Regions from separate parts of the Lysinibacillus sp. PWR01 genome, predicted to be linked through region 4. Evidence: riboswitches for the same ligand, from Rfam matches in the RefSeq annotation. Region 4 holds a riboswitch; each other region holds the start of a gene.
The links. Region 4 has a riboswitch for cobalamin ahead of cobT (nicotinate-nucleotide--dimethylbenzimidazole phosphoribosyltransferase). Riboswitches for the same ligand answer to the same signal wherever they lie in the genome.

Region 1: linked by a shared signal. The riboswitch ahead of ACEVFT_RS06310 ((2Fe-2S) ferredoxin domain-containing protein) and the one ahead of cobT (nicotinate-nucleotide--dimethylbenzimidazole phosphoribosyltransferase) in region 4 are both predicted to bind cobalamin.
Region 2: linked by a shared signal. The riboswitch ahead of ACEVFT_RS13255 (FecCD family ABC transporter permease) and the one ahead of cobT (nicotinate-nucleotide--dimethylbenzimidazole phosphoribosyltransferase) in region 4 are both predicted to bind cobalamin.
Region 3: linked by a shared signal. The riboswitch ahead of ACEVFT_RS22245 (hypothetical protein) and the one ahead of cobT (nicotinate-nucleotide--dimethylbenzimidazole phosphoribosyltransferase) in region 4 are both predicted to bind cobalamin.

Annotation. Positions count from the first base shown of each region.
Region 1 is NZ_JBHERJ010000041.1:14,562-20,804, reverse strand. It holds gene cobK (precorrin-6A reductase) at 1-648, opposite strand, end outside; gene ACEVFT_RS06320 (sirohydrochlorin chelatase) at 645-1,520, opposite strand; gene cobJ (precorrin-3B C(17)-methyltransferase) at 1,535-3,202, opposite strand; gene ACEVFT_RS06310 ((2Fe-2S) ferredoxin domain-containing protein) at 3,207-3,578, opposite strand; cobalamin riboswitch at 3,724-3,905, opposite strand; cobalamin riboswitch at 4,158-4,342, shown strand; gene ACEVFT_RS06305 (energy-coupling factor ABC transporter permease) at 4,491-5,237, shown strand; gene ACEVFT_RS06300 (energy-coupling factor ABC transporter substrate-binding protein) at 5,241-5,513, shown strand; gene cbiQ (cobalt ECF transporter T component CbiQ) at 5,519-6,243, shown strand, end outside.
Region 2 is NZ_JBHERJ010000066.1:9,712-15,954, reverse strand. It holds gene ACEVFT_RS13270 (response regulator transcription factor) at 1-663, shown strand, start outside; gene ACEVFT_RS13265 (YdhK family protein) at 704-1,273, opposite strand; gene ACEVFT_RS13260 (biotin transporter BioY) at 1,389-1,985, opposite strand; cobalamin riboswitch at 2,140-2,327, shown strand; gene ACEVFT_RS13255 (FecCD family ABC transporter permease) at 2,473-3,519, shown strand; gene ACEVFT_RS13250 (heme ABC transporter ATP-binding protein) at 3,525-4,316, shown strand; gene dapF (diaminopimelate epimerase) at 4,372-5,229, shown strand; gene ACEVFT_RS13240 (DMT family transporter) at 5,320-5,634, opposite strand; gene ACEVFT_RS13235 (DMT family transporter) at 5,634-5,987, opposite strand; gene ACEVFT_RS13230 (TetR/AcrR family transcriptional regulator) at 6,063-6,243, opposite strand, start outside.
Region 3 is NZ_JBHERJ010000096.1:31,553-37,795, forward strand. It holds gene ACEVFT_RS22240 (GTP-binding protein) at 1-1,745, shown strand, start outside; gene ACEVFT_RS22245 (hypothetical protein) at 2,111-2,866, opposite strand; cobalamin riboswitch at 3,094-3,277, opposite strand; gene ACEVFT_RS22250 (SMC family protein) at 3,401-6,243, opposite strand, start outside.
Region 4 is NZ_JBHERJ010000047.1:287,081-293,323, forward strand. It holds gene hfq (RNA chaperone Hfq) at 1-83, shown strand, start outside; gene ACEVFT_RS08780 (rhodanese-like domain-containing protein) at 179-481, shown strand; gene ACEVFT_RS08785 (hypothetical protein) at 722-1,123, opposite strand; gene ACEVFT_RS08790 (DMT family transporter) at 1,382-2,236, shown strand; cobalamin riboswitch at 2,320-2,495, shown strand; gene cobT (nicotinate-nucleotide--dimethylbenzimidazole phosphoribosyltransferase) at 2,585-3,640, shown strand; gene ACEVFT_RS08800 (trimeric intracellular cation channel family protein) at 3,692-4,297, opposite strand; gene ACEVFT_RS08805 (methionine gamma-lyase family protein) at 4,641-5,894, shown strand; gene ACEVFT_RS08810 (MerR family transcriptional regulator) at 6,049-6,243, shown strand, end outside.

The DNA.
Region 1 (6,243 bases), on a different contig from region 4:
CTCTAGCTTCTCATCCACTGAGCCAACTTTACCGCTTTCTTTGGTAATCATCAGCGTCACTCCGTATTGACGAAAGAGAGCTTCATTTAATTCCTTTGAAAACGGACCTTGAATCGCCACAATATCTCGCTGTGCCACTCCTAGTGCCTCACATTTTTCCATATTGTCCAGTCGTGGAAGCATACGAGCGATTACTCTTGTGTTTTCTAAGCCCTGTAACACCTTTGTAAATGTAGCGAGTGTTTTACTTCCCGTCGTTAGCATAATGACACCGCGTTTTTCTGCAGCTAACTGAGCTGCCTCCTCATAATCCTTTACAACAGTAATTAAAGGATGGGCATAGTGTTCATGAGCTCGCTCATAGCGAATATAAGGAATTTGTGCCTGTTTCGCCGCTGCCATTGCATTTTTAGATGCCTCCTCCGCAAATGGGTGAGAGGCATCTACCACCAATTGATAGCCTTGCTCTGTCATAATGGTCGCCATTTCCTCAGCCGTCAGTCGACCAATTAAATGTGGCAGGCCAACGTCAGCAAGACTTGAGGCTGCCGATTCGGTGACGACCGTAGCTGTCACCGCATGACCTGCGCTTTGTAATGCAAGGGCTAAATCTCTTGCATCACTCGTCCCCGCTAACATGAAAATCATTTTACCGGCTCCTCTTCATGATGGTGGTGATGGTCATGATCATGATGGTGATGATGATGTGCATGTCCATGTACTGCCGCATAGGCACGATAGTCTTCTAGATCTTGCATACCTGTTGATGTACCGTTGACCGCCTGTTCAATACGCTCTAATAGAACATTTTGTAAACGTTCATGGTAGCCAAAATAGTTAGCAATTTGAATATCACAGTCTGGATAAAGTTCATTAAACTTCTCACACATGCCATTCATACGTTCCATCAAAATGCCTGTGAATAAAAAGTAAGGTAACATGATGATTTTTTTTGCACCTAGTTTGACACAACGTTCAATTCCTTCTTCAACTCGTGGATCTGTGACACCCATAAAAGCACTTTCCACGTATTTCACAGGTAGTTTTTCCCATAAAAGTCGTGTGATTTTATAAAAATCGCCATTAGCAGATGGATCACTGCCACCTCGTGCAATCAATAAAATAGCTGTGTCTTGCTGCTCTTGTTCTGAATTAAAGCCAATTTCAGCTAAGCGATCTTGTAAAATAGCAAAGATTTCATCATGGATGCCAATTGTTTGACCATATGTGAATGTAATCGTTGGATAATGCTCACGCGCATGCTCGATTTCTGCTGGAATATGCAGTTTTGAATGGCCTGCATGAAGTAAAATGATTGGAATCACATGAACCTCTGTAGCTCCCTTTTTCACACAGTTTGTAATACCTTCTTCAATGTTAGGTGAAGCAAATTCAAGGAAACAAGTTTCCACTAAAAATTGTTCGTCAATACGCGGTGTCATTTGTTCGATAAAAGTACGAACCTCATCATTTCCTGCTGCTAAACGGCTCCCATGGCCGACAAATAAAATAGCTTTCATCTCTTTACCCCTTACTAGTCGCCGCACGGAGCTGGCTCTACTTTTATTTTGGAAGACATATCTTGATACGTAAAATGCAGTATCTTTTTCACACGTTTAAAATATTTAAACAAGCGTTCATTTGGATGAGCATTTGCTTGGTATTCTTCAATAATATCTGTAATGAGTGGAATCAGCTGATCAGGCTCCAACCCTTCTACAACAGGCTGTGCTGCGTGAGCCGTACGACCAACTGGCTTCGCTCCAATAAAGACATCAAATTTACTTTTACGGTAGACGATGCCAATATCATCAAATACAGCTCGATAACAGGCCATACCACAGCCATTAAAGCCAATATTTAATGTTTTCGGTAAAGACATGCCACCAAGTTTTTCTTGTATTTCTTCGGCGTATGGTATCGAATCAGCCTTTTCACCATAGCAAAAATCACAAGCTTTTAGAGATAGCACATCACCAATCGGTGCTAATAAAAAGCCTACTTCCTGCAATTTCTCTGTGATCTGTTCAGGGGCAGTCGTTGGTATTTTTAAATGAATTTGATGATCTGGTGTATATTCCATCGTCCCCTCTTCCCCAACGACCTCTGCTAACGTCAGCATTTGCTGAGGAGTAAAAAACTTATTGGCCACACCTGGGCTCACTGCTAATTCAAAAATAGATTCTATTTTTTGCTGTACAAGCTTCGGTGTTACGTTGACTGCGTTTGTCCCTTTCACCATTGCGAGTGCCGCTGTAGCCATTTCAAGTGCTGTTTTTTTCGGCTTTGGCGTAGCGGCTATACTGGGTTTATTAAAGCGCCCTGCATTAGGATCAGCTGTAAAGTCATTTCTTGCTGTTCCTGTCTCTTGATTCATTGCCCAAGGTTCATTTTCTTCACGCAAACGTTGATGTGGACGTAATGGTTGTTTTTCTTCCCCCAGGGTATATTTACGTTGGTAACCGCGTGGCGTAATCATCTTATTGTCATAGAAAAATGTTGATGAATTCCCGATAATGACAGTTGTCAGCATACCAATATCATGTTCTAGCATTTCTGCTAGCGTTGTCATGGTCACTTCTTGACGTTCTCGATACGCACTTTTCACAAGCCCTACTGGTGTGTCTGGCGAACGATATTCTAAGAGAATTCGCTGAGCTTCGACAATTTGTCTTGTACGGCGACCACTTTTAGGATTGTATAATGCGATGACAAAATCTGCCATCGCAGCTGCCTCGACACGCTTTGCAATCAAATTCCAAGGTGTTAGATGGTCACTTAAACTGATTGTACAAGCATCATGCATAATGGGTGCACCAAGTATGCTCGCACATGAATTAATCGCAGAAATACCAGGAACAATTTCTACTTCAATTCCTGTTGCTTCTGTCCAGCCTAGCTCGATTAACACCTCATACACTAATCCCGCCATGCCATAAACGCCTGCATCACCACTCGAAATCACCGAGACAATGCTCCCTGCCTCTGCTTGACGAACGGCTTCCTGCGCACGGGACACCTCTTCTGTCATGCCTGTGCTAACAATCGATTTCGCACTAACTAAATCTTGAATCAGCTCTACATAGGTTTTGTAGCCTATAATCATATCACTTTGTTGTAAAGCTTCTACTGCACGTGTCGTAATATGCTTAAAATCTCCAGGTCCAAAGCCTACTACGAAAATTTTTCCTTTTTGCGCCATGTTGTTACCCCTCTTTCACCTTTTCAATCCCTTTAATGGCTGTTGTTTGAGCAGTACGCTGTAATGTACCTTCACGAAGTGTAAAGACATGTTCGTTGTATAAGGATTCATGATGTAAATCTTGTACTAGTGTCCTAGCATGCTCTGTTGATGGCACACGATACCAATTCCCTTGAGGGTAGGCGATTACCACACAGGCATCCTTGCATCGTCCATTACAGCGCGTTCTTGTCGTATGTATTTCTTGATCGAGTGCTTGTCGCTGTATTTCATCTCGAATGGCTAAAGTAATTTCCTCACCATCCTTATTCATGCAACTACTGCCATTGCAAATAAAGAGATGTGTTTTCATCCCCTCTAAATTCCATGTTGTCATCTTCTGTCTCCCCTCATTTGCTTTCTGGAAAAAGAAAAACCTTTACTCTAAACGAAGAGTAAAGGTTTTGTAGAAGCCAAATAAAAACGAATAGCATGAAATAAAGGTACTCGCTTCCGCTTCAACTTCTCCCTCCGAAAAGTTTGCATGCACAATCAAATAAGCAGGTTTCCTGACTTAAGCTTCATTTTACAGTCGCACCTTCCCAAGCTTGCACCAGTGGCTTTGCGATTTCATCAGCTATTACAGTAGCGGGGGCTGTATTGGATTTTCACCAATTTCCCTATTATCTCGAGCTATTCGAGCACTTATTGACGTTTTATATGAAATTTTTATTAGTATTTTAAATAGAAAACTGTCTTAATCATATCTTATTATTTTAAAATTTCAATATTTCTTTAAAAATTTATGACAAATTTATCAATTTTGAAGTGAACTGGGGTATAAAATTTATACAATATCCATCATTAGCACAATGAATATTATCAGAATATTCGCTGTTGACCTTTAATTAAAAAAATTTTATAAAAAGGTATAGCATATTTATGGAAAATCATGTTACACTTTGTCGTGAAATCTCACAATTGAATGTTTTTCGGTGTAAAATGCTTGGCATTTTGCTTAAAAGGGAAGCCGGTTTGAGTCCGGCGCGGTCCCGCCACTGTAATAGGGAGCTTTATAGAATATGTCACTGTCCAACGGATGGGAAGACCTATAAAGTATTGAACTAGAGCCAGGAGACCTGCCGAAAAATAGGTGATCGTTTCAGCCTACGAGGATAGGTGTGCGGCTTAGCAGATGAGAATGTTATTTGCTTTTTTAGCTATGCACTTTTCCACCAACGGAGAAGTGCTTTTTTATTTACGCACGCTACATTCTAAAAATCTATTAATTAGTTAGGAGGAAAGCTTTTTGAAATTTTCATGGTGGAAACTTAGTTATTTTTTATTGGCCTTTTTAATTGTGCCAAAACGTGCCTTTGCGATGCATATCATGGAAGGTTTTTTGCCAATCGAATGGGCGATTTTTTGGTGGGTCATCTCTATTCCTTTTATAGTTCTAGGATTGCGCTCTATTCGCAAAACAATTGATGAAAATCCTGAAACAAAGATGCTTTTAGGGCTTTCAGGAGCCTTTGCTTTTGTGCTATCTGCCTTAAAAATCCCTTCTGTTACAGGTAGCTGCTCTCACCCAACTGGTGTTGGACTTGGGACAGTTCTCTTTGGCCCTCTAGCCATGAGTGTAATTGGAACAATCGTTTTATTATTCCAATCTTTATTATTAGCACATGGAGGAATCACGACTTTAGGGGCGAACGCCTTTTCGATGGCTATTGTAGGTCCTTTTATTGCTTACTTTGTCTTTAAAGGAGCACAAAAAGTAGGTTTGTCATTTTCACTAGCCGTATTTTTCGCAGCTATGCTTGGTGATTTAGGTACATATGTTGTGACTTCTGTACAACTAGCACTAGCCTTCCCTTCAGAAGTTGGAGGCTTTATGGCATCCTTTACAAAGTTTGCAGGTATTTTTGCCTTAACTCAAATTCCTTTAGCGGTGAGTGAAGGGATTTTAACGGTCATTGTGATGAATTTCTTGAAAAAATACAATATTAGCGAATTAAAAACTTTACGTGTTTTCTCAACAAAGGAGGCACATTAACAGATGAAAAAAATTTTATTGCTATTAGCAATTGTTGTGTTGTTAGCCATCATTCCATTGTTCATACAAAAAGGTGCTGAATTTGGTGGTGCTGATGGAGAGGCAGAAGCAGCCATTGGTGAAATCAATGCGGAATATGAACCATGGTTCGAAAGCCTATGGGAGCCACCAAGCGGTGAAATCGAAAGCTTATTATTCGTGCTACAGGCAGCTATTGGAGCTGGCTTTATTGGCTACTTCATCGGCTATATGCGTGGCAAACATAAAGAAGGTTAACCATTATGTTACTCATTGATAAGTATGCCTATCTTAATAAGCTAGCGTCTGTTCATCCGCTAGAAAAAATGATATTTTCACTTGGAATACTTCTCATAACGCTCATCATGAGAGATGAACGACTTTCACTCATTACATTTTTTGTAATGAGTGCTTTTATCATTTTAGGTGCAAAAATTCCGCTTACATACTATGCCAAGTTATTATTGCTACCTGGATTTTTCTTATTCACAAGTCTCGTATCTATTTTACTTTCCATTACACCGTCAACCAATGCACTACCTGCCCATATTTGGTCTTATACATGGACGAATTGGACTGTTTTCATTGGGAACGCAAGTGTGCTATTAGCGCAGCAGCTGTTCTTTGTCGTTCTGGGCAGTATTAGTTGTTTATACTTTTTAATTCTAACCACTTCTGTACAAGGAATATGTTATGTGCTACGACAATGGCGACTCCCCTCTTTATTGGTTGAACTCGTTGAACTAACCTATCGTTTTATTTTTATGTTTTTAGAAAGTATGCAAAATATCCATCTAGCCCAGCAAGCGCGTCTCGGCTACCATTCACCGTTGCAATGGCTACGCTCTGTCTCCATGCTCATTGTGGCATTATTTGTGGAAATGTTTCAACGTAGTCGGGAGCTCAACAATGCCATGCAATCACGTGGTGGCGAGGCCGTCTACTGGCAAGAGGTGGGCTCCTATAGCAAGAAAAATTGGCTAGGTAT
Region 2 (6,243 bases), on a different contig from region 4:
TTAGATTTATTAACCCTTTATTTAGAACCACTATTTCTTTGTAGAGCCATGTCTTCCATTCAAGAGGCATTGGATTTTTTAGAAGAAGAGCATGTGGATTTAGTTCTTTTGGATATTATGATGCCAGAGATGGATGGATGGCAGGTTTGTCAGGAAATTAGGAAATTTTGGGATGTCCCGATCATTATGCTTACTGCAAAAGGAGAACATGCTGATATTGTAAAAGGCTTAAACCTTGGTGCTGATGACTACATATTAAAGCCTTTTGATGAGGAAGAGCTGTTAGCACGAATACATGCTGTATTAAGAAGATCGAAATCAGAAGAAAAAGTAATTAACTTTGAAGGGCTTTGTTTAGATAGAGAGTCCTTTGAAGTATATTTTCAACATAAGGCAATTCCATTAACACCAAAGGAATTTGCCATGCTTGCCCTATTTTTAGATCATCAAAATAGAGCATTTTCTAGAGAACACCTTATCCATACAGTTTGGGGATATAATGTGACGATTGAAGATCGTACCATTGATTCACATGTGCGTAATTTAAGAGAAAAATTAAGAAAAAGTGGTTTCCCTGCAGATGATTACTTGCAAACTGTTTGGGGCATCGGCTATAAATGGCATAAGTCTGCAAATAGAAAGCCAATGGAGCATAAGAGCTAAAAATAACCTCTACCAGAATTGAAGGTAGAGGTTATTTCTATTATTTTGGGCTAAGCTCTTCTTCTGTTACCCATTTATGATTTTTTACAGCTTCACCACTTGCAGTGGAAGTATAATCAACCATATATACAGTTGTTTGCACAGCCTCATCAATAAGGACAGTCGCATTTTCCATACCTTCCATATGTGCTGCATCCGTTTTTACTTCTGTTCCAGGAGCCAGTGGTGCTTCTTGTGGGTCAATCAATTCTTCATGAATCACCCACTTATGCTTTTCTATACGCTTTCCACCAGATGTGGGCTCATAGGAAATAACATAGGCAGTCGTATTATAGGCACCTACTATTGTTGCTTCGGCTCCTTTCATACCGTCCATATGTCCATCTGTAATAATGGCTGTACTCCCCACAGGAAATTTCGGGTTTTCAGCTTTTTTTAAGGTTGCCGGTATTTCGCCAGAACTTGAATGGTTCATCGTAGAATGATCGATTTCTTCAGAAGTATCCACAGAAGTGGATGCAGGCTTTGTTTGATCCTCTGTACAAGCCGATAAACTAATTAAAGCGACTACTGATAATAGTCCGATTGACCATCTTCTATTGAATGTCATGTGATATCCTCCTCACTATTTGCCCTTACTGTAGCAAATAAATGTGCAGAAATGATGGACATGACCTATGAATAAATTTTCCTCTAGTCTGACACGAAAGAAGTGAAGAGATATGTTATTGAATGGGCATGATTTTCAATGTTTTTTGTAATCTATACGCGAAGATACCAGCAAAAATGGCTAAAATAATATCTTTTGGTAGTGGAGGCATCATCCAAAGCCAAGCTAGCTTATAAGAAAAATTCTCTGGCGCACTTGCCCAAAGCTTGTATGCAAAAAACATCCAATTTGTTCCTATCAAATAATTTATAGCCGTTGCTACTAAAGCAGCTACGATAAAGCTTTTCTTTGTCCCGCTTCGTTCCACGATCCACCCTGCAACAAATGCCGCTAAAATAAATGTAATAATAAACCCAAAGGTAGGACTTAAAATTTGACCAATTCCACCACCAAAGCGAGCAAAGACAGGTGCTCCTGCCAATCCCACACACATATAAATTGTACAGGCGAGCGCACCTTTTCTACTACCAAGAATAAGCCCTGCTAAAATCGCAAAAAAAGTTTGAAGCGTAATGGGTACACCACCAACTACCATAAAGGGTGCAAAGGAAGTGATATTAGCACCCACCATCATTAGCGTTGAAAATAATCCAATATAGGTAATGTCGACAGTTCTTAATTTATGATGACTATGTTGTGTAACAGTTGCCATGATTTCACCTCGTTTTAAAAGTTATTACAGCTAGTGTAAAAAACGAAAGTATTTGTGTCAACATTATTATTAAAATTAGTTAACTCAAATGCTAGATGCATTTCCATGTAGACTAACTATCTATAAAAATGTATGATAGAATCGTCACAATTTTATAACTTCAAATACTATTGGTGTGATATTTTTGAATGTCACTTAAAAGGGAAGTCGGTGGAAGTCCGATGCTGTCCCGCAACTGTAACGAGGAATCCTATAATATTATTTGCCACTGTGTAAGAATGGGAAGGCAATTATAGGATGTTGAATCGAAGCCAGGAGACCTGCCAGTTAGTAATACCTGTAATGCCCACGAGGATGCAAGCAATTACGGACAATAGCTGGATATTTTCTGACTTTGTTTAATCTAGGGTATTTCTATGTGTATTTTCGCATGGAATACCTTTTTTTATTGCTTCATTCATCAATATTCAGTAGGAGTTTAAAACAGATGAATAAAAAATTTATGTTATTTTCCTTTGTACTTTTCATGGTATTAATTGTTTCAATGACATTTGCTGTAATGGTTGGCTCTGTTTCAGTTACACCATTATATGTATGGAAAGTTATTCTTTCTAAAATTCCTTTTATACAAAATGCTATCGAACAAGATTGGAGTCGCTCACAGGAAATCATCATTTGGCAAATAAGAGCACCTCGTGTTTTGCTAGCTGCTATTGTTGGAGCGGGGTTAGCCATTGCGGGGGCAGCGATTCAGGCGCTTGTACGAAATTCCATTGCTGACCCGTATATTCTAGGAATTTCTTCAGGGGCAGCTGTCGGAGCTACTTCTGTAATTATTTTAGGGGCCTTTTCATTTTTAGGGATTTACGCTCTGTCAGTATCCGCATTTCTTGGGTCATTACTTGCCATTGCACTTGTTTTTTTCTTATCACGTGTTGGTGGACGTGTCTCTATTTTCCGCTTGCTATTGGCAGGTATGGCTGTGTCCTTTATCTTAACGGCTATCTCTAACTTTATTTTAATGATGTCAAAACAAGAAGGGGCTTTAAAGGCTGTTATGTTTTGGATGCTAGGTAGTTTAGCTGGAGCTAAATGGAATAATATTGTGATTCCAGCTTTCGTATTCTTCGTTGTATTTGGGCTACTGTGGCTACACTATCGCAATTTAAATTTATTATTACTGGGGGAAGAGGCGGCAGTGACATTAGGCGTGAATCTTCAGCAATTTCGTATCCAGCTAATATTACTCGTTTCTCTGTTAACAGGTGTGCTTGTCGCAGTTAGTGGTTCTATCGGATTTGTGGGATTAATTATTCCCCATATTGTGCGATTAATTGTGGGCTCAAACTATAAATATGTAATACCTATTAGTGCTTTAATAGGTGGAATATTTTTAGTATGGGCAGATGCCTTTGCTCGAATCATCATCGCTCCTCAGGAAATGCCAATTGGTATTATTACAGCTTTTTGTGGAGGACCATTTTTCATTTGGCTACTCCGACGTAACAACTATTCTTTCGGTGAAGGAGATTAATTTCCATGACATTAGAAGCGAAACAAGTATCATTCTCCATTTACGATCAGCGTATACTACATGATGTAAGTATTCAAATAAAAGAAAAGCAATTTGTTGGATTAATTGGCCCTAATGGAAGCGGAAAATCAACATTGTTAAAAAATATGTATCGTCTCCTAAAACCTGAAAGCGGTACGGTATTATTAAATGAGCAGGATATTTTAAAGCAAACAAGTAAAGCAATTGCGAAAAATTTGGCCGTTGTTAGCCAAGAAACACCCGTTTTATTTGATTTCACTGTGCATGATTTAGTCAGTATGGGGAGAACGCCACATAAAAAGCTATTAGAGCTTGATCAAGAGCAAGATTTCCAAATTGTTAAAGATGCTCTTAGACAAACGGGTATATCTCATTTAGAGAAGCGAAGCTTTAGCTCTCTTTCAGGAGGCGAGAAAAAGCGCGTAATGGTTGCACGAGCACTCGCTCAACAAGCACAGGTACTAATATTAGATGAGCCGACGAATCATTTAGATATTCAACATCAACTTCAACTCATGGATTTAATTCAGACCTTACACTTAACCGTAGTGGCAGCTTTGCATGACTTGAATATCGCTGCTATGTACTGCGATCAAATTTACGTTTTACAGCAAGGGCGGATCGTTTGTCATGGTACACCAGAGGAAGTGCTGACGCCAGCGTTGTTGCAAGATGTATTTGGTGTTTTTGCCGATATTCAAACACATTCACTGACAGGTAAGCCTTATCTCACATATGTCCCTGACCAATTTGCGAAGAAGGTCAGCCAAGTTTAGGAAAGCAAGATCTTCTATTTAAATACATATAACATCCTTTATAGGGAGTGACTGTATGCAAATAGCCTTTACGAAAATGCATGGTATTGGCAACAGCTATATCTATCTTGATCTTTTTCAATATGATTACAAGGAAGATATCTTTTTTGAATTGGCTCAGAAAATGGCCAATGTTCATACAGGTATTGGCTCAGATGGATTAATTATTATCCAACCATCCAAAATGGCTGACTGTGGTATGCGTATTTTTAATAAAGATGGCTCTGAGGGGACAAATTGCGGTAATGGTCTTCGCTGTGTTGCTAAGTATATCTTTGACCGTCATATTATGCGAAAAGAGCTAATTACGATTGAAACGAAATCCGGAATTATGCTGGCACAGGTAGTGGTTCAAAACAATAGTGTGATAGAAGTGATTGTCGATATGGGCAAACCTCTCTTATTGCGCAAAGACATTCCGATGCTAGGAAACCCAAATGAACATGTCATTAATGAGGTATTTCCGTTACCCCAACATTCTCTTTTGGTAACAGCGTTGTTTTTGGGGAATCCAAATGCCGTCATTTTTGTGAATGCTATAGAACAGGCACCACTAAAAACATTAGGGGGGATTATAGCAAATGATGTGAGATTTCCTCATCATAGCAATGTTGAATTCGTAGAGGTCGTTCATGCGAAAGCATTAAAATGCCGAGTTTGGGAGCGAGGTTCAGGTATAACAGAGGCATGTGGGACAGGTGCTTGTGCAGCGGTAGTGGCTTCTATATTAAATGGTTTTTGTCAGAAGGAAGAAGAGATAGTAGTCCAACTTAGTGGCGGTGACTTAGTCATACGATGGGCCGAAAATGACCATATCTGGATGCGTGGTCCAGCAGAGTTTATTGCGGATGGAATCTACGAATTTTTATCTTAATTACGTCAATACTTCTTCGCCATGCCATATTAAATAAAATGAATAAAGGACGCCTCCGATTTAAGAGTGGCGTCCTTTATTGTAGAAACATTAAGATACTGCTTTTAAGCCTGCTACACCTATGATAATCGCTAGGATACTAATAATACGTGATAGATTTTTGGATTCACCAAAGAAAATGATATTTACTAGCACAGCTCCAACAGTGCCAATTCCTACCCATACTACATAGGCAATACTTAACTGTAAATAGTTGAAAGATGCATATAAAAGAGCAAAGGACACACCAAAGCCACCAATATATAAAATAAAGTTTCGTATTGTTTTATGCTGACTATAGAAGCGTAAGCCAATTACACCTATAATTTCAGACAATGCAGCTAAAATAATAAATACCCAACCCATTATACATTCGCTCCTTTCGTTTGATCTTGCTCTTTAGAGGAATTATCCGCTAATTTTAGACCAATCACACCTAATATTAAAATAAACATAAACAGTCCTTTAATGGCATTAAACTCTCCTTCGAAAATGAAAATATCCATTAATGTAGTACCGATTGCACCTGCTCCGGCGAAAATAGCATAGACTGTTCCAGTAGGTAAGCTCTCACAAGCCTTCGATAAGAAGTGAAAATCTATAGCAATGATTGTCACAATAATTATCCAGTGCCACCATGAGCTTGCAACATTAAAGCCAAATACCCAAAGCAATTCAAATAAACTTGTTAATACGACGTACATCCATTCTTTTTTCATTATTAAAATCCTTTCATGGGATAAGATTAAATGACTGACGTTCAGTCATTTTTAGAGTAAAAGAGAACGTCACTTTTATGGGTGACGTAGGCCAAGTGCATGATATAGGAAATCGATAAGCTCAAGCTTGAGCAATTTCATTGTTTCATCCTTGCTATCATCAAATAAATAAATTTGTTCGGCAGCAGATTCAATTAGACCAATCATCAGTTTAGCTGAACGAGTTGGATCAATAGAATCACGTATCATTCCTTGT
Region 3 (6,243 bases), on a different contig from region 4:
GCGATGATACATACACATTGATTGATACACCAGGGCATGTCGATTTCTCCCCTGAGATGGAGCGTGCCATTCGTGTGATGGATTATGCCATTATTATCATTAGCGCTGTCGAAGGGATACAAGGCCATACTGAAACGGTGTGGCAGCTTTTACGTAAATACCATGTCCCTACCTTCTTCTTTATCAATAAAACGGATCGTGAAGGAGCAAATGTAGGAGCTGTCATGAGCCAGCTTCGTAAAGATTGCTCTCAGCATGTGTTGTTCGTCGATGAACCGCTGCGAGCAGATTATGTGTCAAATAGCATCATGGAATGGCTGGCTGAACATGATGAAGAAATGCTTGATGCCTTTTTGAGTGAGTCATTGGAACACGGACAATGTCTTGCTCAGCTACAGGCTATGATTAAAAACGAGTGTGCTTTCCCCTGCTTTACAGGCTCTGCCTTAAAGGATGAGGGCATTCAGGAATTTCTTGACCAACTTCCCCTGTTAACTGTGACCCAATTTGACCAGAATGCCCCGTTTGAGGGAGAGGTTTTTAAAATTCGTCATGATGGGCATCAGCGTTTAACCTTTATGAAGGCTGTCAAGGGCTCCTTACATGTGCGGGATGAATTTTCATTTGGTGAAGTGACGGAAAAAGTGACAGAAATTCGCCTTTATAATGGCAATCGCTTTGAGACCGTTCAACAGGTTGAAGCAGGAGAGATTTTCGCTGTGAAAGGGCTGAGTCAGGCAAACATTGGAGATCGAATCGGTACAACGACGCTAACACAGCCCTATGAGCTTGTCCCAACGCTACAGGCAAAGGTTCAATATGCGGGCGATCAGCATATCAAGGAAGTGCTACAGATTTTCCGTTTACTTGAAGCAGAAGAGCCTTCTTTACGTGTCGTTTGGCAGGAAAAGTTTCAGGAAATCCATGTCCATATTATGGGCGTCATTCAATTGGAGGTCCTGACAGAGGTATTAATGAAACGTTTTTCATTAGCCGTCTCCTTTGGCGAGCCGCAAATTTTATATATGGAGACCATTGCGACGACGGTGACAGGCTATGGCCATTTCGAGCCACTCAAGCATTATGCGGAAGTTCATTTATTAATGGAGCCAAATCCACGTGGAACCGGCAATACCTTCAGCAATGCCTGTCATGCAGATCATTTATCCGTAGGCAATCAGCGCCTTGTTGAAAAACACCTGTTTGAGCGTGATCATCATGGCTTACTTACAGGCTTCCCTGTAACAAATGTTCATTTTACACTGCTAACAGGTCGCGGGCATAATGAACATACATCGGGCGGCGATTTCCGAGAAGCTAGTTTCCGTGCGCTGCGCCAGGGACTAGAGCAAGCCCAAAATGTTCTACTTGAACCCTATTATCGTTTTAAAATGAAGGCTTCAAACGACTTTATCGGCCGCATGATGACTGACATTCAGCAAGCAGCAGGCACATTCGATGACCCGATATTATCCGAAACAGATGTGGTGCTAACAGGTCGCGCGCCCGTTGCCACTTTAATGAGCTACAGCACAACCTTTGCTGCCTATACAAATGGGAAAGGTGCACTCACACTCCAATTCGATGGCTATGATATGTGTCATAATACAGAGGAAGTAATTGCACAGATTGGCTACGATAAAAATGCCGACCCTGAATATAGTTCCTCCAGTATTTTTTGTGCAAAAGGCAAAGGATATACGGTTCCGTGGCATGAAGCACAGGCAGCCATGCATTGTTTGTAGGGCTGCTCGCTCGGAGGCGTTTTGCCTGCTTTCGCGGGTATTCGTCGCTCAAGCGCGAGTATTTCACTTGCTTCCGCGGGTATTCGTCGCTCAAGCGCGGGTATTTCACTTGCTTCCGCGGGTATTCATTGCTCAAGCGCGAGTATTTCACTTGCTTCCGCGGGTATTTCTTGCTTGAACGTGAATATATTTCGATCCTGCATTTAAATGAAAGAGGCTGGGACAGAACTCGATTATTTTGAAAAATAACGAAAACAGATAATAACTTTTTCGCTTCAATGAGTAGAGTGTTCCTTCCTAAATCAAAAAAATGTTAGACCCAAATGCAATCGGTCTAACATTTTTTCTTTTTGTCCCAGCCTCTTTTATAGTGCACCGACGGCTTTCTTTGTTGGTTTGTCCATCAAATAAGCGGGTTCTACTATCACGTAGTCATGCTTGTTCGTAAAATCAATCAGTACCTTGCCTGGGCGACTTTTTAAAATTTGTAGATGATCAATTAAGTGCAGTAAGAGCTCGTGCCCATTGCCGCGTGGATGCCAGTTGAAGTGATAATCATTTAACGCTTGCACCGCTTCAATAAACTGGGCATATTCCTGCTGCACGAATGCGATGAGTTTGTCATGGTGAGGTGCCAAATCGTGTAAATATGTTTCATAAAAGCGCATGACAATCGAGCATAATAAGTCATTGACACGAGCGGCACTTAAAACAGGCTTTGGCTCCAATGTTAGACGATCAAGGTTAGGCTTTGCGCGTGTTGAATCAATGCGCGTAATTAAGTGATACGCTTCCCCATTGACTTCATAGACAATCGGATTGGTCGGCATATACATCATAAAATGATTGGTCTTTGTTTTCAGTTCATCTGTTAATGCTGCTTTTGCCAATAGATGACCATCCGCACCCCCATTTTGTATCCAAATAATTTCTTTATTATATAAGATTTGTTCAAAGAAGCGATCGTTGCGAATCAACTTCGTTGCTAATAATTGATCGATCAGCGATTCGACCACCATTCTTGTTTTCGCTTTCTTGGCAACTTCTGTGCGTGGTTGCTTACAAATGTTCATATCTTCATAAGGCGTTTCCAGCGTTGTCGTTACATGAATATTCGTCATACGTGCATCCCCTTTGCGTACATATTTTCAAAACAAAAAGGACTCCCTACGTTTTGAGGAAATCCTTCGCTTTATCTTCTTTCATCACACAATGCCAAACAAACCCTAAGTATGTGTGAACGAGTCCGATTGTGAACCCTTTCATTTACTATGGGCGTTTGACGTACTGTGACGAACAGAGCATTCTGTTTTGTCAACATGCCACCTCCTATTCCTCGTAGGTTACTGGTGTGTACTCGTAACAGGCAGGTCTCCTGACTCATGGTCATCGCTTCCTTTCTCCTTCCCGTCCAAAGACAGTGGTTGCTGAAAAGTCGCTCACATTTACAGTTGCGGGACAGTGTCGGATTTGCACCGACTTCCCTTTTAAGCAAATTGCACGCAATTTACACCTATTACTACACGCTATTCAGTTGGTAAGGAAACGAGAATACCTCGTTTTCCTATTAAAGTATTAAAATTAATTGTAAAGGAGTGCCATTTAGAAGTCAATTCTTGCTCGTTTAAAACACAATTTCATTCACCCAAATGGTCCTACACCTTTTGGAAACCAACAATCCTACTTTGTGGAATAGATGAATTATGTTCAATAACAAATACCTTGGAAAAATGGTCGTAATAGGTTTTATCATGAGCTTTTGGAGATAAAATAATTAACTTTCGATTTAACTCTTTTGCATATAAATGAAATACTTTGTCCTTGCGTTCATCATCTAGTGCGCTATCAAACTCATCAAGTACGATATAGCTTGGGGCAATCGAGAGGTTTTGCAATAAAGCTAAGGCAAAGAGGAGCGAGCTTAACGATTCCTCCCCTCCTGAAACACCTTTACCTACTTTGCCATTTCGTGCTTTTAAGCTAACATCCTCCATAGTACCCTGATGACCAATTTTACGAGCTTTCACATAAAGCAAGTATTTAATGTGCCCTGCCTTCTCTTCTATTCTTTCTTTTTCAATATGTCCCTCAAAATGAAAGATATCCATATACTTTTGGAACAACATATTAATCTTTGTTAAATACATATTAATGGTCGTTTCTAGTTTATCTTCTAAATCTGCTGCAAAGCCCGCATTTTGCTCAAGAAGTATTTCAGCACTTGCTAATTCTGCATTTTTACGCTCAAAATCTTCTTTCATTTTTTCAAAATTTACTTCAGCATGAATATTGACCTTTTCTAGGCGTGCCGCTTCGAAAGCAGCAGCTTTTTCTGCATTACCATGAATTAATCTTGCCTCAGACCATTTAATGGAGATGGATTCATCAACAACACATGCTTCGACAGGTAAAATATGCTCTAATTCCTGTAGTTTTATTACTAGACTTGCTTGGCTAGCCTCTAATTGTTCGATTTTTTCTTGCGCTCTCACCATACGTAGCCGACAGTTTGTTAGATTACTATTTATTAATTCAAGCTCTGATTCATGATTTTGTTTTAGTAATTTTAGTTGACGTTTATCATTGGACAGCTCCTCCAATTGCTCTGTCCATTGCTGATGTTTTCTTTTGGAATCATAAATGGTTTTGCGTAATTCTTTTAACGTTTGTTCCATTTGCTGTAACTGGATTTGTTGCTCTGCCACTGCCCCTAGCTCCTCATAAATGCGGCACTCCTTCTCTAGCAATTGCAGCTCTTGAAAATGTTCTGCCTGATGTTTTCTAGCTGTTTCCCGCTGTGTTTCCATTTCCGCTTGCTCATCATAAATTGCTAACAATTGCTCTGTTAAAGCTTTCTGTTGACTTTCATAGGCATGCAGTTCGCTTTCCTTCAATAGCATACTTTCAGCCTGTTGAATTTTGCGCAAGTCTCCATGCAATTGGTTAATTTGCTTGATATTATGATCATACTGAGCATTTAACTGTACTTGACGCTCTTGCAAGTTGTTTAAGTTACTCGCCTGGTCTTGTAAGGTTTGTTGAATAGCTGCATCACTTAGAATAAATTGCAGTTGTTCCTGTGCGCCTCTAGCACCACGTTCATCTATAAGCGTACCTGCCTCAATTCGAGGCGTTGAAGTGAAAAATTGCTCGATCCACCACAATGCTTTATTGGCATAGTTTTGTAGTTGCTCAGATAGTCCGCTACGCATTTGTAATCCTAAATGAGGGATATTGTCAATCATACGATTCGGTATGAGCTGCTTTAATGAAACATAATACAAATCATTCAGTGGCTTATAGCTCGCTGCATTATAAAAAATAGCGTATTTAATCGCTTCAATACTTGACTCTAACTTTAAAGGCGCACTTGGTGTCAACGAAATTAAATCACGTAATGTATATGCCTCTATACCTTGTCTATGTAAGTCTTCTAGTCCTTGTTGTTGACGAGCAGATCTTACTTTATTTTGTTGTAGCTGCTGGATGATTTTCTGCTTCTCTTGGATGGCGGAAGATAATAACTGTTTTTCCTTTAAAAATTGATGTTGCTGGAGATTTGCAGCATCTAGTTGGCTTAAAATAAAACGGCTACTTTGATATAAATGGACGATTTTACGTGCTTCCACTAGATCTTTTTTCAGGTTTTCGAAATGTATCGTCACTCGTGCGCTTTCACTATTCAAAAGTCGTTCGTTATCTCTTAATTGTTGTTCTTTTGTTTTTAGTTGCTTATCTTGCTCTTCAACTTGTTTTAGTAGAAAGGCTGTTGCTTTTTGTTTTTCCCAGGTTGTTTGTTCATCGAAACGTAGTCGCTTTGCTTTATCGGAAATTGATTCTAGCTGTGCAGAAAGCTCACTATATCGCCCTAGTAGTGTTTTTTCCTGCTGTACTTCCTCATTTAATAATGTCTTTGACTCAATAATTTGTGCTTCAACCTGTTCGCACTCATTCACTACTTGAATTAAATGTTGACCTGTACGCTCCTTTTCGTGCAACAGTAATTTTTGCTTTGTCCCTATTTGTGCTTCCTCTTCCTGCAATTGCTGAAGAATAGCTTGTGTATCAGAGCATTCATTTGAATATTTTTGCAGTAGAACATTTGTATATGTATAATACAGACGACCGTTTTCCAGAATACGTTTTTTATTATTTAAAAAGGCGTTGAGATCATTTTCTGCAATGGTTAGATTATGTTCAGCTGTTTTTACAATGGACGATAAATGGATGATTTCTTGTTTAGCTTCTCTAATTCCTTCTAATGCCGCTTCCCATTCTTTTTGCATATCAGCAATATGAAACATATTACTAAATTGACGAAATCTTTCCTCCGGGTTCATGGCGGCAAATTGGTTCACTTCTTGCTGATACCAAATTAAATGATACAAATCTGGATCAATTTTATATTTAATTTGTAAATCTTCTTTGTAAGCTCCGAAATTCCGTCCTGCTATATTGCCAGAAGTATAAGATGTTATGTTCGTTAACGTATCTTCTG
Region 4 (6,243 bases):
ATAAGCAGCACCTAATCTATAAGCATGCCATTTCTACATTCGTACCAGCAAAACAAATAGAGTTTTTAGAGACAGAAGTATAATAAGTTTGTTAAACAGTTAGTGTTCTCACACTGGCTGTTTTTTTTGCTACAAGCTATAATGATAGTGGAATTTGATATTTTGGAGGACAAAGTTTATGAAAACAATGGAAACAACACAATTATTAGATCTGTTAGATGCAAATGAGGACCTATATATTATCGATGTACGTGAAGAGGATGAAGTAGCCCATGGCATGATCCCAGGTGCTCAACATATTGCACTCGGAACTATCCCTGAACGTTTAGAGGAATTAGATGTAGAAAAGCCATATATTATTGTATGTAAGGCTGGAGCTCGTTCTGCCAATGCGTGTGCTTACTTAGAGGCACAAGGATTTGATGTAACAAACCTTGAAGGCGGCATGCTGGCTTATGATGGAGAATTAGAATTTAAATAAACCATGAAAAAAGAAAGAGCATATACTCTTTCTTTTTTTATGTTGTTGAAAAAAATCGTGTCACTAGCAGAAAAAGACCTTTTGGCAAGGTAGGGGTTGATTTCCGCTCTGCCAGCGTCCTTTCCAGGGGGCGTCCGATGAGCCTTCCCTCACTAGCGTTCGCCCACAGGAAAGCAAGTAGCCTGCAACGGAAACCATTTTCACCTTTCACAAAAAAAGCTATTGCTGGTTTTGTTTTTCTTATGCTTGTTTTTTCAGGGAGTCCATGATGAAATTAAAATTCTCTTCAAAATTTTTGTAGAGATGAACATTTTTTTGTCCCTGTACCTTTGAAGCATAGCTAGCAAAGTTTAGACCAGCGCCATAAATTTGTAGTGCTCCATTCGCCAAATCACCCTTTTGGAGAAGCTCAATGCCGTCTTTCAAGAAATTTTGACTCTCCTCGAAATGACACTCCGTAATGTATTTATCACCACTATGAAATAACTTTAAGTTTTCTAGTATTTTATTTGCTGTCTCTTCACTAATAGAAGCGTCGACATTTATTAGCAGCTGATTGATCGGTTTTACCAACTTGGCATAGAGGCTATCATGCGTTTCACAGGTTTCAGCAATGGCGTTTCTTAATTCTTTTGCATTCATCGTATCTTCCCCTAACTTTTCATCGTTTTATTACTTGCTGAACCTTACCCTAATTTTAATATTTTAAATCCCGAATTTTCAGAAATATGTTATGATTATAGTGAATGAAGGAGGGATTTTGTATGTTTCGATCCATAGCACCCCCAACAATGTCTTTGCAGTAGAATCTACTGTTTAGGCATTCGATAATAGCTTGCTCATTTCGATAGATTCTACTGTATAGGCTAAAACGATATACGTAGAAAGTAGGAATTTGTAATGAGCGGAAAATTAGCATTTGTATTGTCCATGATTATTTTTGGCGCTGTCGGTGTTTTTGCGAAGTTTATTCCTTTATCCTCAAGTGAAATTGCCTTTTGGATGAGTATCATTGGCTCTTGTTTTTTGTTGGCCATATTTGTTTATAAAAAGGAAAGCTTTTCGAGGATCACGATTGTCCAAAATAAATGGCCGTTAATGTTTTCAAGTTTAGCATTATGCGGTAATTGGATATTTTTATTTCAGGCTTATAAGGAAACGACCATTGCTAATGCAGCACTAAGTTATTATTTTGCGCCAGTACTAGTCATCTGTTTATCTCCTATTATTTTAAAAGAGAAGTTAGTAGGGAGAAAAATAGTGTATGTTGGTGTAGCATTAATAGGTCTATTTTTGATTGTCCAAAGTCAAAGCATAGACAACAGTGGTCACTTTATTGGTATTGTCTATGGTTTGATCGCAGCATGCTTTTACACGGTACTAACCTTTACAAATAAACGTATTCGTGGTTTAAAAGAGCCCGAAAATACAATTATCCAACTCTCTTTAGCTGCATTTTTCCTCTGTCTCTATATTGTAGGGACTACGGGTTTCCAAGTGATGCAAATTAGTTTTGGGTTCGTTCTAGTATTAATTGTACTTGGTATTGTGCATGCAGGTGTGGGGTTCTTTTTGTTCTTTTTAGGTATGTCTCAGCTAAAAGGTCAAAGTATAGCCATTCTTAGCTATATTGATCCACTGACATCATTAGTAATCTCAACAATGATTATTGGTGAACAAATGACAGTCCTACAAATAATAGGGGCTGTTCTTCTATTAGGCTCAACATTACTAAGTGAATTGGAAAAGACATAAGCCACTTTATAGTTTATTGTTTAGTTTTACAAGTTTACTTTTCACATATTGACAGGAAAAGTGAGCTGTCGTAGATTTAAAGTAGTTAAATAAAAGCAATAGGTGCCCAATAGGGAGAATAGGGAATAAAGTGAAAAGCTTTAGCGGACCCGCCACTGTATAAGGGAGTTTCATAGTGAATGCCACTAGCAAATTGCTGGGAAGGTGCTATGAGATGTTGAACTTGAGCCAGGAGACCTGCCTACATGCTTTAGAAGATATAGATGATGGAAAAGTCTGTAGTTTATTTGTCATGACAATAAACTACAGACTTTTTCTTTTTGTCTTAAAAAGAGAGGAGCAATTATCATGCAATTACTACAAGACACGATACAAAACATCCAAGGTGCTGACCTGAAGGTGATGGAGCAAGCTAGACAGCGTATAGATGCCCTATGTAAGCCCCCTGGCAGTTTAGGAAAACTAGAGTCCATTGCCGTGCAGCTTTCTGGCATAACTGGACAATTATTTCCGGTGATTGATAAAAAAGTCATCATTGTTTGTGCAGCAGACCACGGTGTTTGTGAGGAGGGTGTAACCACGAATCCACAAGATGTGACGGTCTTTCAAACATTAAATTTTCCTAAGGGAGGTACAGGTGTTTGTGCGATTGCGGGCATTACCAATGCAAAGGTAGTAACAGTAGATGTTGGGGTAAAAGAAGATATTCCACTTGATGCAGGTGTCCTCATTCATAAAATTAAATATGGTACAGATAACATGGCACAAGGTCCAGCTATGTCTAGAGAAGAGGCTATTCAATCCATTGAAGTAGGAATTCGTGTGGCAACAGAGGAAATCAGAAAAGGTGCCAATGTACTTGGAACTGGGGAAATGGGCATCGGCAATACAACACCGAGTGCTGCGATATTAGCTGTTCTAACTGACTGTGACCCAATTGAAGTAACAGGATTTGGAGCAGGAGTTGGTCAAGGTGGAATTGCCCATAAAGCGGCGATTATTGAAAAAGCAATTAGCTTAAATACGCCTAATCCTAAAGATGTCATCGATGTTCTAGCTAAGGTTGGCGGGTTAGAGATAGGGGCGATGATAGGCATTATACTTGGCGCTGCAGTCCATCGTAAACCTGTTGTCATTGATGGATTTATTTCAACTATTGCCGCGCTCATTGCTTATAAGCTCGAACCAAAAGTAAAAGATTATATTATTCCTTCCCATGTCTCAGAGGAACCAGGGGCTAAAATTGCCGCTGCATTATTTGGCATTGAACCAATGTTGTACATGAATATGCGTTTAGGTGAAGGCTCTGGTGCAGCCCTAGCCTTTCCCATTTTAGATGCAGCCTGCTCGATGATGAAAAATATGGTGACTTTAGAAGAATCAATGCAGTTGTTAAAAAGATAAAAACAATAAAACAGCCAATGACTTAATTTTTGGTCATTGGCTGAATGGTATTTATGCACGATTTAATTTTCGTAATGGCAAGCGCCACTTCATCATATAGGAAAGAATACGTAACGCTGTAATTACTGCGAATAAAATATAAAGGAAAATGTCCCCTGTAAAAACCTCAAATCCGATTATCAGCCCTGCGAGAGCTGCCCAAACACCATAGACTTCATCACGGAGAACTAGTGGTTTTCGTCTAGCTAATAAATCTCGTACAATACCACCACCTGAACCTGTCAAAACTGCAGCTACAATGACCGCGCTAATTGGCATATCAAGCTTCACAGCATAGAGTGCCCCTTGAATAGCGAATGCTGATAAGCCAATAGCATCTGTGAAGTTACCCCAACGATGCCAATGCTGAATCAGATGATGTGGAAAAATAAAGAATATCGTAATTGCAGCCAGTGCAATTTGAAACATCATATCCTGCCCCCATAGTGTTGTGACAGGTAGTCCGATGAGTAAATTTCGAATTGCTCCACCACCAAAGGCCGTAACAATACCAAGTATATATACACCGAATAAATCGTATTCTTCTTCCATGGCAATGATTGCCCCAGAAATAGCAAAGGCAATTGTTCCTATAATACTAAAAACCTCCCAAGCCATCCCTTTCACCCCTTCTATCAATAAATAAACTTTTTTATAAGTTAAAAGACTTTTTTACGTAACAGAATCTATGAATTTAATAGCCAAAATCAGTCATTAAATACGCTTCTTGAAATAAGTCCGCACATTAGCTTAGCGTAAAATTCCTTTAGAAACAATAGGCAAGTTTTACAGGTGCACATACAAATTGATAAAATGTGATTAAAATAAAGAAAAACATTCGTCAAAAGCATTTATATACCAGTGTTTGGTTAGGGAATTCTAGAGTGATTGATGTCAATTTAGATAGTCAATAAATCTTACTGAATGAAATGCGGGACAATTGTGAAATGGAGAAGAAAGAATGACGTTTACATCAAATTTATCTACACAAACGATATCCTTAGCGACAAAAATAGAGGAGCAAGTGCGGCCTTATCATGCCAAGGTAGAAGAAATGGCATTTTATAACCAGCAGAAGGTGCTAGCAGCATTTCGCAAGCATCAAGTGAGTGACTACCACTTACATCCATCTAACGGCTATGGCTATGATGATGAGGGAAGGGATAACCTAGAACGTGTTTATGCGGAAGTATTTGGAGCAGAGGCTGCCATTGTTCGCCCCCAAATTATTTCAGGGACACATGCAATCACGCTTAGTCTATTCGGTGTTTTGCGTCCTGGTGATGAGCTGCTTTATATTTCTGGTCAGCCATATGATACATTGCAATCCATTGTTGATGGTGGTGATAAAGATACAGGCTCACTGAAAGATTATAAAATCGGTTATCGACATGTGGATTTACTAGATAACCAGGCCATTGATTGGGCAGGTGTAGAAGCGGCCATTACAACACAAACAAAAATGATTGCCATTCAACGTTCAAAAGGCTATGCAACACGTCCATCCTTTACGATTGATGAAATTGCTGATATGTGTGCAAAGGTACGTAAATTAGCCCCGGAAGCTGTTATTTTTGTAGATAACTGCTATGGTGAGTTCGTAGAGGCGCAGGAACCTACAGAAGTTGGTGCTGACTTAATGGCTGGCTCGCTCATTAAAAATCCTGGTGGAGGATTGGCGAAAATCGGAGGCTATATTGCTGGCCGAGCAGATTTAGTGGAGAAATGTGCCTACCGCATGACATCTCCAGGTATAGGTGCAGAAGCGGGAGCCACATTAAATACACTAGGTGATTTTTATCAAGGATTTTTCCTAGCGCCACATGTTGTATCGCAAGCATTAAAAGGTGCGATCTTTACAGCTGGAATGCTGGAGGAAATCGGTATGAACACTTCTCCAAGCTATCATGCGAAACGTACAGATTTAATTCAATCTGTGTCTTTCCAAACAGCGCAGCAAATGATTGCCTTTTGTCGTGAAATACAAGCGAATTCACCAATCAATGCCCATTATGCTCCGGAACCAGCATATATGCCAGGCTATGAAGATGATGTCATCATGGCGGCTGGAACGTTTATTCAAGGTTCCAGCATTGAGCTGACAGCAGATGGCCCAATACGACCGCCATTTACTGCTTTTATCCAAGGTGGACTAACATATGAACACGTTAAATTTGCAATTTGTAGTGCGGTTCAAGCCATTCAAAAATCATAACAAGACAATAGATTAAGCCTAAATATGAATAGTTTTTTACAATTTTCTATGAGATTGAAAAAAATAGTACCAACCATGTTAGATAACCTTACATGGTTGGTTGACAGTGAAAAAATTTCGTTATATGATAAGCGGGTATTGGAGGAGGACTTAAATGAGTCGTGAAATTAGACGAACTATGCCGTTATTATCGATGAGTATTGTGATGCAATTAACAGAGCTTTCGGCAAGACAAATTCGTTATTATGAAGAACACCATTTAATTGAGCCGCACCGAACAGAAGGCAATCGACGTATGTTTTCACTAAATGATGTCGATACATTGCTTGAGGTTAAAGACTACTTAGAA